3 regions of the Marinomonas sp. NPDC078689 genome follow, and region 1 is predicted to be linked to each of the others. Evidence: riboswitches for the same ligand, from Rfam matches in the RefSeq annotation. Region 1 holds a riboswitch; each other region holds the start of a gene.

Region 1 (4,262 bases):
CTCAGAGACAGAAAGCCAAGGCTGCAACGCAGTGTTAATGTCCGTTACTGACCCTGTGTTAAGGCATTCTACCAAGCAATCAAGCTGACGCTTGGGCGCCACAATGAGATCTGTGTTGGTTATCAATTCCGTTAAAAAACGATGGCAATTCACATTGGCATTGACCTCAGCGTTCAACACCACACTAACCGACGGCAACAAAGCTTTGATTTGCTTAAGCCATTTAGCACAACACACCACCAACTCATTTGATGGTAATGAATGCAAATAAATAACATCTGGCATCGATTGATCAAGCAAGCTTTGCCATTGGTCATCAAACTGCGCAAACGAACAAGAGACGCTTGACGGCTCGGCTTGCCGATACGTGTCTATATGCTTTACAACACACTTTAAATGCTCAGCAACCGTGGCTGACAAGGCGCGCGAACAGGCCGTAGCCTGTCGCGCGCCAACTTGCCAAATAACCGGAAGTTGATTCATAGTCGTTCCTCGGCTTACGCCAATTTATCTGTCGTTAATTTATCTGTCGTTAAGTAAACATCACTGCCTAGTTCACGAAACTGTTCTGACATTTTTTGCATCCCTGTTTCTGCCTCATGCTCAGCCGCAACAGCCGCTTGATCTTCTAAGCCTTTTGCGTAATCACGCACTTCTTGAGTGATTTTCATTGAACAGAATTTCGGTCCGCACATCGAACAAAAATGCGCCACCTTGCCCGATGCCTGAGGCAAGGTTTCATCGTGATAAGCCCGCGCCGTGTCTGGGTCCAGAGCAAGGTTAAATTGATCTTCCCAGCGAAACTCAAAACGCGCCTTAGATAAGGCGTTGTCGCGCACTTGAGCACCTGGATGGCCTTTTGCTAAATCGGCTGCATGAGCCGCAATTTTGTAGGTGATCAAGCCTTCTTTGACGTCTTCTTTATTGGGCAAACCCAAATGTTCTTTTGGCGTCACGTAACACAGCATGGCACAGCCATACCAGCCAATTTGTGCGGCACCAATGCCCGACGTAATGTGATCATAGCCAGGGGCGATGTCTTGTGTCAGCGGACCTAAGGTATAAAATGGCGCCTCATGACAATGCTCTAATTGCTCCGTCATATTTTCTTTGATCAGTTGCATTGGCACATGCCCAGGGCCTTCGATCATCACTTGCACATCGTATTCCCAAGCCACTTTCGTCAACTCACCCAAAGTACGCAGTTCTGACATTTGGGCTTCATCGTTGGCGTCCATAATCGAGCCTGGGCGTAACCCATCGCCCAATGAAAGCGACACATCGTAGGCGGCACAAATTTCACAAATGTCGCGAAAACGTTCATACAAGAAGCTTTCTTGATGATGAGCCAAGCACCACTTCGCCATAATGGAGCCACCACGAGACACAATGCCCGTTAAGCGTTTGGCGGTCATTGGTACAAAACGCAACAGCACACCCGCGTGAATGGTGAAGTAATCCACCCCCTGCTCCGCTTGTTCGATCAAGGTGTCTTTGAATACTTCCCAATTTAGCGCTTCGGCAACGCCATTTACTTTTTCTAACGCTTGGTAAATCGGCACAGTACCGATCGGCACAGGCGAATTACGCAAGATCCACTCTCGGGTTTCATGAATGTTTTTACCGGTCGATAAATCCATCACGGTATCGGCGCCCCAACGGGTTGACCAGACCAATTTTTCGACTTCCTCTTCAATCGACGAGGTCACGGCTGAGTTACCAATGTTGGCGTTCACTTTCACCAAAAAGTTACGACCTATGATCATTGGCTCGCTTTCAGGGTGATTAATATTGGCGGGGATAATGGCGCGCCCAGCGGCGACTTCATCACGAACAAACTCAGGGGTAATGCGTGTTTGAATGTTTGCACCAAAACTTTGGCCGGGATGCTGCTTCAGCAACAATTCGCTTTTTATCGCGTCTAGATTTTGATTTTCACGCAGCGCAATGTATTCCATTTCTGGTGTCACAATGCCTTGTCTAGCGTAATGCATTTGAGTGACACACTTGCCTTTACGGGCTTTACGAACAGTTAGCAGGTTCTGAAAACGCAGGGACTCTAGAGCAATATCACTTAATCGTGCCTTAGCAAATTCTGACGACACCATGGGTAATTCATCCGTGTCGTCTCGACGTTCAATCCAAGGAGCGCGCATGGGAGCCAACCCTTGGTGGACATCAATATTGGCTTCAGGATCGGCGTAAGGGCCTGAGCAGTCATAAACGTAAATCGCTTCATTTGGCTCAAACGTTAAGTTGTCTGGGTCTGATCCGATCGGCGTATCTGTCAGATTGATTTTGCGCATAGGCACACGAATAGAGTCTTCTGAGCCGGTTAGGTAAATACGCTCAGAGGCAGGAAAAGGCCTTGCTTGCAATGACTCAATAAAAGATTTGGCGTCAAGGCGTGCTTGATCGCGTGTTTTTTTGGTGGTTTTTTGTGGTGTCGACATAAGCAGTTCCTACTAAGAAAAAAATAGAGAATTGCTTGTCTGGGGTGCTGTCTTACGAAACAAAAGCCCGTTATTTAGGCGTTTTATATCGCAAAAAAGATGAGTCCTGTGGATCTGTTTGAATGAGGAAAAATGACGCGACATCAATCGAACAAAATACACAGGAGTTCATTTGATGCAGATAAGAAAATGGAGACTTTCTTGTTTCCTACGCGGGTCTTAACCCGATCAGGTTCTGCGGATCCCGCACTAAATATGCGATCTCAGCCAAATGGCACTCCGACAAGTGCCAACGAGTATACTCAGTCTTAATCTAATGTAAACACTCAGTGCTCACATTAGATTCGACCAAACGATCAAGAAAAAATGCTACTCGCCTTGCATTTCCAAGGCCATTTTATAGAGGTGATTTTTCTTCTCTCCGGTTAATTTTGCCGCCATCGACGCGGCTTGTTTAACAGGTAAATCTTCCAAAAGAATGCCCAAGATACGCTTTGATTCGAGTTCTTTTTCGTCGCCGCTTTCTTGAATAAAGCTCAGCATGACAACAAACTCACCGCGCATCTGGTTTGCGTCGGCATCAAACATAGCAAGAATTTCTGCGGCTGTGCCCGACAAAAAGGTCTCGAACGTTTTGGTTACTTCACGGGCAAGGACCAATCTAGCATCATCCCCGTAAACATTTAAAACATCCTTAATTGAATCATAAATACGGTGCGTGGATTCATAAAAAACCACCGTACCAGTTTGTTTTTTCCATGACTCAAACAAGTCGCAGCGTGCTTTTGACTTTGCTGGGACAAACCCTGCAAAAAAGAACTGATCCGTTGGTAAGCCCGAAGCACACAAGGCAGAAATCAAAGCACAAGCACCAGGCACTGGTGTCACTGTTAAGCCGCGAGCACGCAAGAAACTGACAATGTGGTAACCCGGATCAGAAATAAGTGGCGTACCGGCATCCGATACTAGGGCAACATTCTTCCCCTCTTCCAACAAGCTAGCGACGTACTCAGACTTGTCTTTTTCATTATGATCGTGGATCGAAAAAAGTTTGGCTTCGATGCCAAAATGATTCAACAATCGACGGGTGTGACGAGTGTCTTCTGCCGCAATATAGTCTACATCGCGTAAAGTTTTTTCAGCTCTTATACTAAAATCATCAAGATTGCCTATTGGGGTTGCAACTATGTAGAGCGTCCCCCTCACATCATCTGAACTATGTGCTACCATATTGCCTCTTTTATCTGTCATTTTATGAGCTTATGAGCCTAATTAATCTTCGCATCATATCATTAACCGTCTGTACATTTCTGCTAAGTGCTTGTAGCTCGACGAATTTAAATAGATCGCAGGGCACTTTACCGCAATATACACCGCCAAGTAGTCAAGAAAGCACCGCGCCTGACAGCATCTACCATCCGTATCAAGCGCCAAAAGAATTGGTGACCGCGTACGACAACGCGCTGCAATTTTACAAAGACGGTGAGTATCAAAATGCTCACGATACCTTGGGTGAGAAAATACTCATTACGCCCTCTCGCATCCAATTTAAGGCGTCTTTATTAGCGTCTTTGATTGCCGCAAAACTGGACGATCCCATCAAGGCCATGGCGTTATTAACACAAGCCAGCCAACTGGATTCTGCCCAAGAGCCGAGCAATCAAATTCAGCTTAATGAAACCAAAGCCATCGTGTTGGAACACACAGGGCATTGGTCACAAGCCATTACACTCAGGCTTTCACTAGATGACTCTTTGACGGGTGATGACAAAGCGTATAACCAAGCCGCGTTGTGGGCCAGCATTCAAA
Region 2 (4,262 bases), on a different contig from region 1:
CGTGACGGGAAAGAAAATAATGATGGCCGCCATCACGACTTTGGACGCAATGCCGTAATCTAGCCAAAGCATTAATACTGGGGCAATGGCAAAAACAGGGATGGCTTGGCTGGCAATCAATATTGGCAATAACCAGCGTTTTACTGGTTTAAACAGCAGCATTTGCAGAGCAAAAAATAGCCCCATGCTAAGCCCGAGCAATAGACCTAAAACAATTTCTTGGGCAGTGACCCAGGAGTGGCGCATCAGTACGTCATGGCGCACGAATAAACGGTCCAATACTGACAGTGGTGTGGGCAAGATAAACGAGGGCAAATCAAAGACGACAATAAGCCCCTGCCAAGTGGCCAGTATGGCGAATACTATGATGATGGCGCGCAGCAGTGTGTGAAACGACTTATTGAAGGCGGGGGTGCCATTGCGTGCACGACGGCTTTTTTTAGGCGGACTGGCAAGAGGCGTCAAATTAATCATTGTCTTGCTCCAATCTGTGAAAAATCTGCTGCTGAACATGGGCCGACTCTGGGTCTAATTCTCTTGGTGGAAAAAGCTTGGGTAAGGCTAATGGCTCTGCTTGCGCGGGTGAATTGGTGAGAATGTATAAACGTCCGGCTAGGCGTACCGCTTCTTGTGGGTCATGGGTGATGAGCACGACGGTTTTGTTTTTTAATAGGGTATAGGAAAGGCGCTGTAATTTATGTCGTGTTACCGCGTCCAACGCCGAGAAAGGTTCGTCCATTAACACAAAAGGTTTGTCCTGCATTAGGGTTCGAGCAAGCGCGACACGCTGACGCATACCGCCAGACAGTGTTTGAGGCAGTGCTTTTCGAACGTCAAGTAAGCCAACGCTTTCTAATAAAGATAAGGCTTTGTTGCGAACCTCATCGCTTACTCCTTGCTTGTTAAAGCGATAACTTAGGCACACATTGTCTTCGACTGATAGCCACGGGAGCAGCAAATCTTGTTGCGCCATATAAGCAATTCTATGCTGAAAGGGGAGGCCGTCGCTGCATTTTACCTCGCCGTGCCAGTCTACTTTATCGTCCAGTAAACCCGCTAAATAACGCAACAGTGAGGTTTTGCCACTGCCACTGCGACCCAGCAAGCAGGTCCATTCTCCAGGGGGAATCTCCATCGATAGCTTTTCCAATGTGGCCTTGTCTGCGCCATGGTAATGCAGGCAGGCTTGCTGGATGGATAACCCCAGCGGTGCGTTACTCATTGCTTTATGTCACTCTGGTTCAGCGCGAAAAAGTGATTTACAGGGCCATGACCCTGGCCAATTTTTAGCTGGATTGCGTGGGCAATTGCTTGGCTAATGTAGTTTTTAGCTTGGTGAACGGAAGTGTGTAAGGTGTTTCCTTGGGCAAGGTAAGAAGCAATGGCAGAAGAGAGGGTGCAACCTGTGCCGTGGGTGTTTTTTGTGTCAATGCGCGGCGCTGAGAGTCTGTCTACTGTGGTTGCCGTGATGAGCAGATCAAGGCTGTCTGCCTGCTGGTCTAAGTGTCCGCCTTTTAACAATACCGCTTTAGCACCGAGAGCCCTGAGAGCCGCCACCATGGCGAGCATGTCATCCTCGTTGTTAGGCAGTGGCAAACCGGTTAACGCCGCCGCTTCAGGCAGGTTTGGCGTAATGATGTCGACGAGAGGAAAGAGCCTTTGCTTAAGGGTATTGATGGCGTTTTCTTGCAGTAATAAATCGCCACTGGTAGCGATCATGACAGGGTCTAGCACGATGAACTTAGGTTGATACTGCAGCAGTTTATTGGCCACGGTTTTGATGATGTCGCTGTCCGCTAACATGCCTATTTTGACCGCGGTGATATTGATGTCGCTAAACACCGCGTCTAGTTGGTTTTCAACATGGTCTAATGGAATCGGAAAAATAGCAGAAACACCAAGGGTATTTTGCGCGGTGATCGCGGTAATGGCTGAGCAAGCGAAGCTGCCGGTGGCCGAGATGGCTTTTATATCTGCTTGGATGCCAGCGCCACCGCCACTGTCTGAGCCTGCGATGGTTAATACAATCGGCGTAGCAAGATTTTGCGGTTGCTGAGATCGAATGTGAGACGAAGTAAATGATGGACTAGACATATGAGCTCCTAACGGTGGTGCAAGGAACTACATAAGCAAATTTGATTAGAAAGGCTTCTTTGAACGCTTTATCGAGAAGCCCAAATTGCTATATGGGACACAGTGACTAGCACTGTTATCACAATAGTTCCCTACGCCAGTGTTAACTGAATCAGGTTCAACGGGTCTCGTGTTATACGATCTCAGCAAAAAAATGCCCCCCGACTATGATGCTAAGGATGTTAACAAGATTTGATTAAAGACTCATCACTTTTTAATCCTAACGGCCTTAATGATGACATTTTCGCTTATTTAATGGGCTCATCTAAGTGTGGTTTAGGTGTGAGGTGTGCTTGTACTGCCATGGTCATGGCTTCGAGCCCTGCGTAAGAATTGGATATCGCCGCATCCCGGGAAACCAGCACATAGTGACCTTTTTTGCAGGCGCTTAAAAATTGGCAAAAGCCTGGCAAAATGGCGTTCATCTTGGCTATTTCTACTTCTGGTTTTTGTGCAGAAAAATAAGGATCAAAGATAATGTCTGCGTCTAATTCAGGTAAACGCTCAGCGCTAAAGTCGACGCGTTCCCCTTTAGGGATTTGATTGATAATACTAGGGAACTGAAATCCTGCATCTCGCAAGACACGGCCGAGGGAGCGGTAACTGTGGTAAACGCTAATTTTACCTCGTAATGGTTGCATCACAGAGACGGTGATCTTGTGTGTGTCTATGGTAGCTTTGAGGCTTTTAATTTGCTCTTTATAGCGTCGTTCAAGAATCGCTAAGCGCTTTTCTGTGTGGGTGATTGTGGCAAGCTGTTGGTAGACATGGGCAGCGTCTAACCCACTGTCGAGTGAGATGGTCGGGGCAATATTTGCCAGTAAATCCACCGGCGTCGGACGCGAATTAGCGGTGATGATCAGGTCAGGCTTTAGACCTACGATGGTTTCTAAATCGACGTTAGTCGCCCCAATAAAAGTAATGTCGCTGTTGTCAAAATCCACCCCAGTTAATAATGCGCTAGAGCGAATATAAGGTGTGCCATTTTTGGAAATTCGACCATGGCTACCAATGGGCATGACACCGAGCTCAATCAAAGGGATGGTAATGTCGATGTCATACACAGAGACAATGCGCACAGGGTGACTGGGAATGGTCACTTGGCGGCCTAGATCATCGGTGAAGGAGACGGTTGTGGCGGAGAGGCCCTTGGCTGCCGAAAAGGGGCAGCCAAGGGTGATGAACAAAATAAGCAGTAGTCGGTTCAAAGCTGGTTCCTACGAGTCCAAAGAAGAATAATCAGCGTGGGCGCGCCTATCACGGCAATGACAACACCGGTCGGCAATTCGACTGGTGCAAAGGCGGCACGGCCTAGCGTGTCAGCAGCCAATACCAAAATAGCACCGATTAAGCTGGTGGAAATTAAATGATAACGGCTTGAGTAATTCGGTAAAAAACGCGCCAAATGCGGGGCAATCAAACCGACAAAGCCAATGCTGCCAGCCACAGACACACTGCCAGCAACAAGAAAAATAGCGACGCTAAAGCGAATGATATTGACCCATTTCCGGCGCACTCCCAAACTGGTGGATAGTGCGTCCCCAAGTGCTTCAATGTCGGCGGAGGGCGCATTGAACAAGAGGGCAATGAGACAGATAGCAAACAAGATGGCTACGAGCTGAACGCTTTGCCAAGTGGCGCCTTGTAGGCTTCCCGCGATCCAGATCAACACGGTTTGTAGGTCTTTAGTGTCGGTGGCGGCTAACAACACCATCATGGCGCCGACAAAAACCAAGATAAGCTAATGCCGATCATGACAAATCGAATGCTTGAACTGCCTCGAGCAAGCAATAACACAAAGACGCCGCTGGCCAATCCGCCAATCATGCCCACCAGAGGACGCCACGCCAATGAGAGTCCAGGAGCGGTCAATATTAGCGCAACAACACACAGAGCTGCGCCTTCTCGAACCCCTAAAATAGAAGGGTCAGCCAATCCATTTCGTGTGAGAGATTGCATCACGGCACCCGAGCAAGCCAACATTGCCCCGCAGCATACAGCTAGAGCGATTCTAGGGGCGCGAAATGCGTCTAGAATCAATAAATGAGAGAGGTTTGTTGTTGATGTGTTTGGCGTTTCTAGGTGCAAGTAAGCCAACACAGAGTGCAATGGAATGGCCTCGCTTCCAG
Region 3 (4,262 bases), on a different contig from region 1:
TATGCTAATCCCAATGGCCATTCTTGGTGTTTTCTTAGTGCGTGGGGTAGGGACCTTTTTGGGTAGTTACTGCATGGCTAAAGTCGCCAATAACGTGGTGTTTGACCTGCGAACCAGCATGTTTAATAAAATGGTGACCTTGCCATCCAGTTATTTTAACAACATGCCAAGCGGCCGTTTATTGGCGAAGTTAACCTACGACACAGAGCGAGTCATCGATTCTGTTACCCAAGCCATTCAGGTGATTTTGCGAGAAGGGTTAACCGTTGTCGGTTTGCTGGGGTATATGTTGTTCATCAACTGGCGCCTTTCTTTATTATTTTTGTTTGTGATTCCAATTATCGGCTTGGTTGTACGGTATGCTTCTAAACGTTTTCGTAAATTAAGCCTGAAAATTCAAAATGCCATGGGTGGTGTGACAGATGTGGCCTCTGAAGCGATTAAAGGTCATGAGGTTATTAAAATTTTTGGCGGTAATGAATACGAAACTCGACGCTTTTATAAAGCGGTGCAAGAAAACCGTCGCTCACAACTGAAAATGGAATTAACCAAGGCGCTGAATGTGCCTATTATTCAGTTTGTTATTGCGATTTCTTTGTCGCTATTGATTTGGTTAGCGTTAGATCCTGCTATTTCAGCAAGTATGTCTGCCGGTGATTTTGTTGCCTTCATCGGTGCTGCAGGTATGTTGAGTAAGCCGATGCGCCAACTGACCTCAGTAAACAGCATTTTGCAAAAAGGCATTGCTGCAGCGCAGAGTATTTTTGCCTTTTTGGATCTGGACAGTGAAAAAGACACCGGAAGTAAAACGGCAGATCGCTTGAAAGGGGACATTAGCTGGAAAGGGTTAACCTTCAGTTACCCTGGAATGGATAAGGACGCCTTGAGTGATGTCACCTTGTCCTTGCCCGCTGGTAAAAAGCTTGCGTTGGTTGGTCGTTCAGGCAGTGGTAAGTCTACTTTAGCCAACCTGATTCCGCGTTTTTATGATGTGAACGATGGTTGCTTGTTCATTGATAATGAAAATATCAATGACTACCAACTAGATGATCTGCGTAAAAACATTGCTTTAGTTAACCAGCAAGTCGTACTTTTCAATGGCACTATTCAAGAAAATATTGCTTACGGTGGCTTGAAAGACGCTTCAGAAGAAGAGGTGATTGAAGCCGCAAAAGCCGCGAATGCTTGGGGCTTTATCCAAGAGTTAGAGCTTGGTTTGCAAACATTGGTGGGAGAAAACGGCGTATTGCTTTCTGGTGGTCAGCGCCAGCGTCTTGCAATCGCCCGAGCGATTCTAAAAAATGCGCCTATCCTGATTCTTGATGAAGCGACTTCTGCACTGGACACAGAGTCTGAGCGTGCGATTCAGCAGGCGTTAGACACATTGATGGAAAACCGTACGACTATTGCCATCGCGCATCGACTGTCTACGATTGAGAACTCAGATATCATTGCGGTCGTGGATCATGGCCAAATTGTTGAAATGGGTTCCCACAGTGAATTGTTGGCGAAGAATGGGGCCTATGCACAGCTTCATAATCAACAATTTAGCGATGTTGCTGAATAATTATGTGGCTTTATCGTCTTCTCTTGTTGGCATTGACGCCGCTTATCTTAGTCAAGGTTCGGCGCTTTAGAAAAAGCTACCCTGCGTATCGAGCTCGTGAAGCCTTTGGTTTTTGGCAGCCGGTTAAAGCGGATATTTGGATTCATTGTTCGTCGGTTGGCGAAGTGTTAGCGGTGCGACCTTTGGTGGCTCAATGGGTAGAAAAATACCCTGAGCGTCCCATTTTGATCACCACAATGACGCCGACTGGTGCCGAACAAGTCGAAAAAACGTTTCCGTTTGCGGTTCATCGATACTTGCCTATGGATTGGCGGTGTGCGGTGAAACGTGCCTTAAAGCAGATTGAGTGTGATCGTTTACTGATTGTGGAAACAGAGCTTTGGCCAAACCTTCTCCTTCAGGCGAAGCGAAAAGGTTTGCGTATCAATATCGTGAATGCTCGTTTAAGTGAACGCTCCTTTAAGCAGTACCAGAGATTTTCTCGACTATCGAAGCGTTTGATGGCATTGCCGAACAGTTTCTTAGCCCATGCACAGGCAGATGCGGAGCGCTTCAGTGCATTAGGGGCGAATAATGTATTGGTCACAGGCAGTATTAAGTTTGATTTGAGTGTGCCTGATTCAGTGGCTGAACAAAACTGGCATCGCCAAATGTCGAGCTCGTTTGTTTGGACCGCAGGCAGCACGCACAATGGTGAAGATGAGCCTTTGTTAAAAGCCCATCAAGCGTTAGTGGAAAAGTACCCAGATGCCTTATTGATTCTAGTGCCTAGGCATCCAGAGCGTTTTCAAAGTGTGTATCAACTAGCGTGTGAGTATTTTGACAAGGTTGCTTTGCGTAGTCAGGTAGAGCCTCAATGTTGGGCGGGGCTTAACGTTGTTATCGGTGACTCTATGGGTGAACTGATGCATTATTATCAGGCGGCAGACTTGGCTTTTGTTGGTGGCAGTTTGGTAAAACGAGGCGGCCATAATCCCATTGAACCTGCTTTGCTGGCTCGTGCCACATTGGTTGGGCCCTTTACGTTTAACTTTGCGGATATCACTGAGCAGTTGATAAAGCAGCATGGGGCGATTCGTTGCCAGAATGCAGATCAGCTACAAGAGGTGGTTATTTCACTGGCAGGCAAACACAGTCAGTGTCATCGTCTTGGGCAGGCTGCGTTGCGTTTTGCACAGCAAAATCAAGGGGCGGTCACACGGGTTTTATCTGAAATAGACTTCCGTTAAACGACTCTTTACAATAGTCCCACTATATATCTCATGGGGTGTTTTGGTTGTATTTTAGCCAAAACTGAGAAGCCTTTGCTAACCCATTGAACCTGATCCAGATCATGCTGGCGTAGGAATCGAGATAGCAAGCCTTCCTTGCCATTTCCCCTGTACGCCGCTCATTTTTAGGAGCGACACAATGAATAAGTTTTTACTAAGCAGCTGTGCCATCGCAGGGGCGTTACTGTCTTTCTCAAGTTCTTCTTTTGCTGAAACCTTGAACGTTTATACCTATGACTCTTTTGCTTCTGATTGGGGGCCAGGTCCAAAAATCAAAGCCAATTTTGAAAAGGAATGTGGGTGTGACGTTAACTTCGTAACGGTTGATTCTTCGGTTGGTATCTTGTCTCGGGTACAGCTGGAAGGGAAAAGCTCAGAAGCGGATGTGGTGTTAGGCTTGGACCTTAATTTAATGCAAAAGGCCAAGCAGACTGGGTTATTGGCAGAGTCAGGCGTCGACACAAGTCATGTTGTGACCCCCACACCTTGGACAGACCCGGTTTTTGTGCCTTTTGATCAAGGCTATTTTGCTTTTATCTATAACTCAGAAACCTTGTCATCACCACCGACGAGTTTGCAGGACATTGTAGAGAATCAAAATCTGCGGGTGATTTATCAAGACCCAAGAACCAGCACCCCAGGGTTGGGGTTATTACTTTGGATGAAGGCGGTATACGGTGACAAGGCTGCAGATGCGTGGGCGACACTTGCCAAGCATACCGTGACGGTTACCAAAGGCTGGTACGACGGTTACAGTCTGTTCTTGAAAGGTGAGTCGGATGTCGTGTTGAGTTATACAACGTCTCCTGCTTATCATGTGGTCGCAGAAGGGAAACATCAGTATAAAGCCGCGCCTGCGAGTGAAGGTTTTTACCCTCAAGTGGAAGTGGCGGCGATGTTAAAAAATGCCCCTCATCCAGCCTTAGCGAAACAATTTATGTCATTTATTTTAACGCCTGGTTTTCAGTCCACGGTGGCTACAGGTAACTGGATGTTTCCTGTGATCAAGCAAGACAAACCGCTGCCGGCGGTATTCAATACCTTGCCTAAACCTACCAAGGTATTGACCTTGGACGCCGATGAGGTGGCACAACAACGTAAAGCTTGGATAAATGAATGGCTTGAGGCAACGACGCGCTAATGATTTACCGCTTGTCAGTCATGCGTCAGTTGGTGCGGCTATTGCCCGCGTTAATTGGCGTCTTGCTTTTTGTGCTTGTTGGAGCCGCCAGTTTGGCGGCTCTTTTACATCATATGGACATGTCGCAGTGGAAAGGCTATTTACAAGACGCCTACTTGTGGCGAATTATTCGATTTTCATTGTGGCAGGCTCTATTAAGTAGCGTGCTCAGTTTGCTGATTGCTATTCCGGTAGCCTCTTGCTTGAGTCATCGGGAATTTAAAGGCAAACGGGTTTTGTTGCA

What was found. A riboswitch is a leader RNA that binds a small molecule or an ion and turns the genes downstream of it on or off. The one in region 1 is predicted to bind thiamine pyrophosphate.
Region 2: it holds a riboswitch for thiamine pyrophosphate, as region 1 does, so the genes downstream of both, thiD (bifunctional hydroxymethylpyrimidine kinase/phosphomethylpyrimidine kinase) here and thiC (phosphomethylpyrimidine synthase ThiC) in region 1, are expected to answer to the same signal.
Region 3: it holds a riboswitch for thiamine pyrophosphate, as region 1 does, so the genes downstream of both, thiB (thiamine ABC transporter substrate binding subunit) here and thiC (phosphomethylpyrimidine synthase ThiC) in region 1, are expected to answer to the same signal.

Annotation. Positions count from the first base shown of each region.
Region 1 is NZ_JBITUJ010000002.1:56,444-60,705, forward strand. It holds gene thiE (thiamine phosphate synthase) at 1-483, opposite strand, end outside; gene thiC (phosphomethylpyrimidine synthase ThiC) at 498-2,453, opposite strand; TPP riboswitch at 2,642-2,745, opposite strand; gene rsmI (16S rRNA (cytidine(1402)-2'-O)-methyltransferase) at 2,823-3,683, opposite strand; gene ACIGBN_RS03405 (penicillin-binding protein activator) at 3,716-4,262, shown strand, end outside.
Region 2 is NZ_JBITUJ010000001.1:566,293-570,554, forward strand. It holds gene ACIGBN_RS02605 (ABC transporter permease) at 1-474, opposite strand, end outside; gene ACIGBN_RS02610 (ABC transporter ATP-binding protein) at 467-1,222, opposite strand; gene thiD (bifunctional hydroxymethylpyrimidine kinase/phosphomethylpyrimidine kinase) at 1,219-2,094, opposite strand; TPP riboswitch at 2,206-2,307, opposite strand; gene ACIGBN_RS02620 (ABC transporter substrate-binding protein) at 2,382-3,341, opposite strand; gene ACIGBN_RS02625 (FecCD family ABC transporter permease) at 3,338-3,850, opposite strand; gene ACIGBN_RS02630 (iron chelate uptake ABC transporter family permease subunit) at 3,847-4,262, opposite strand, start outside.
Region 3 is NZ_JBITUJ010000001.1:408,088-412,349, forward strand. It holds gene msbA (lipid A export permease/ATP-binding protein MsbA) at 1-1,567, shown strand, start outside; gene ACIGBN_RS01855 (3-deoxy-D-manno-octulosonic acid transferase) at 1,570-2,796, shown strand; TPP riboswitch at 2,821-2,933, shown strand; gene thiB (thiamine ABC transporter substrate binding subunit) at 2,978-3,979, shown strand; gene thiP (thiamine/thiamine pyrophosphate ABC transporter permease) at 3,979-4,262, shown strand, end outside.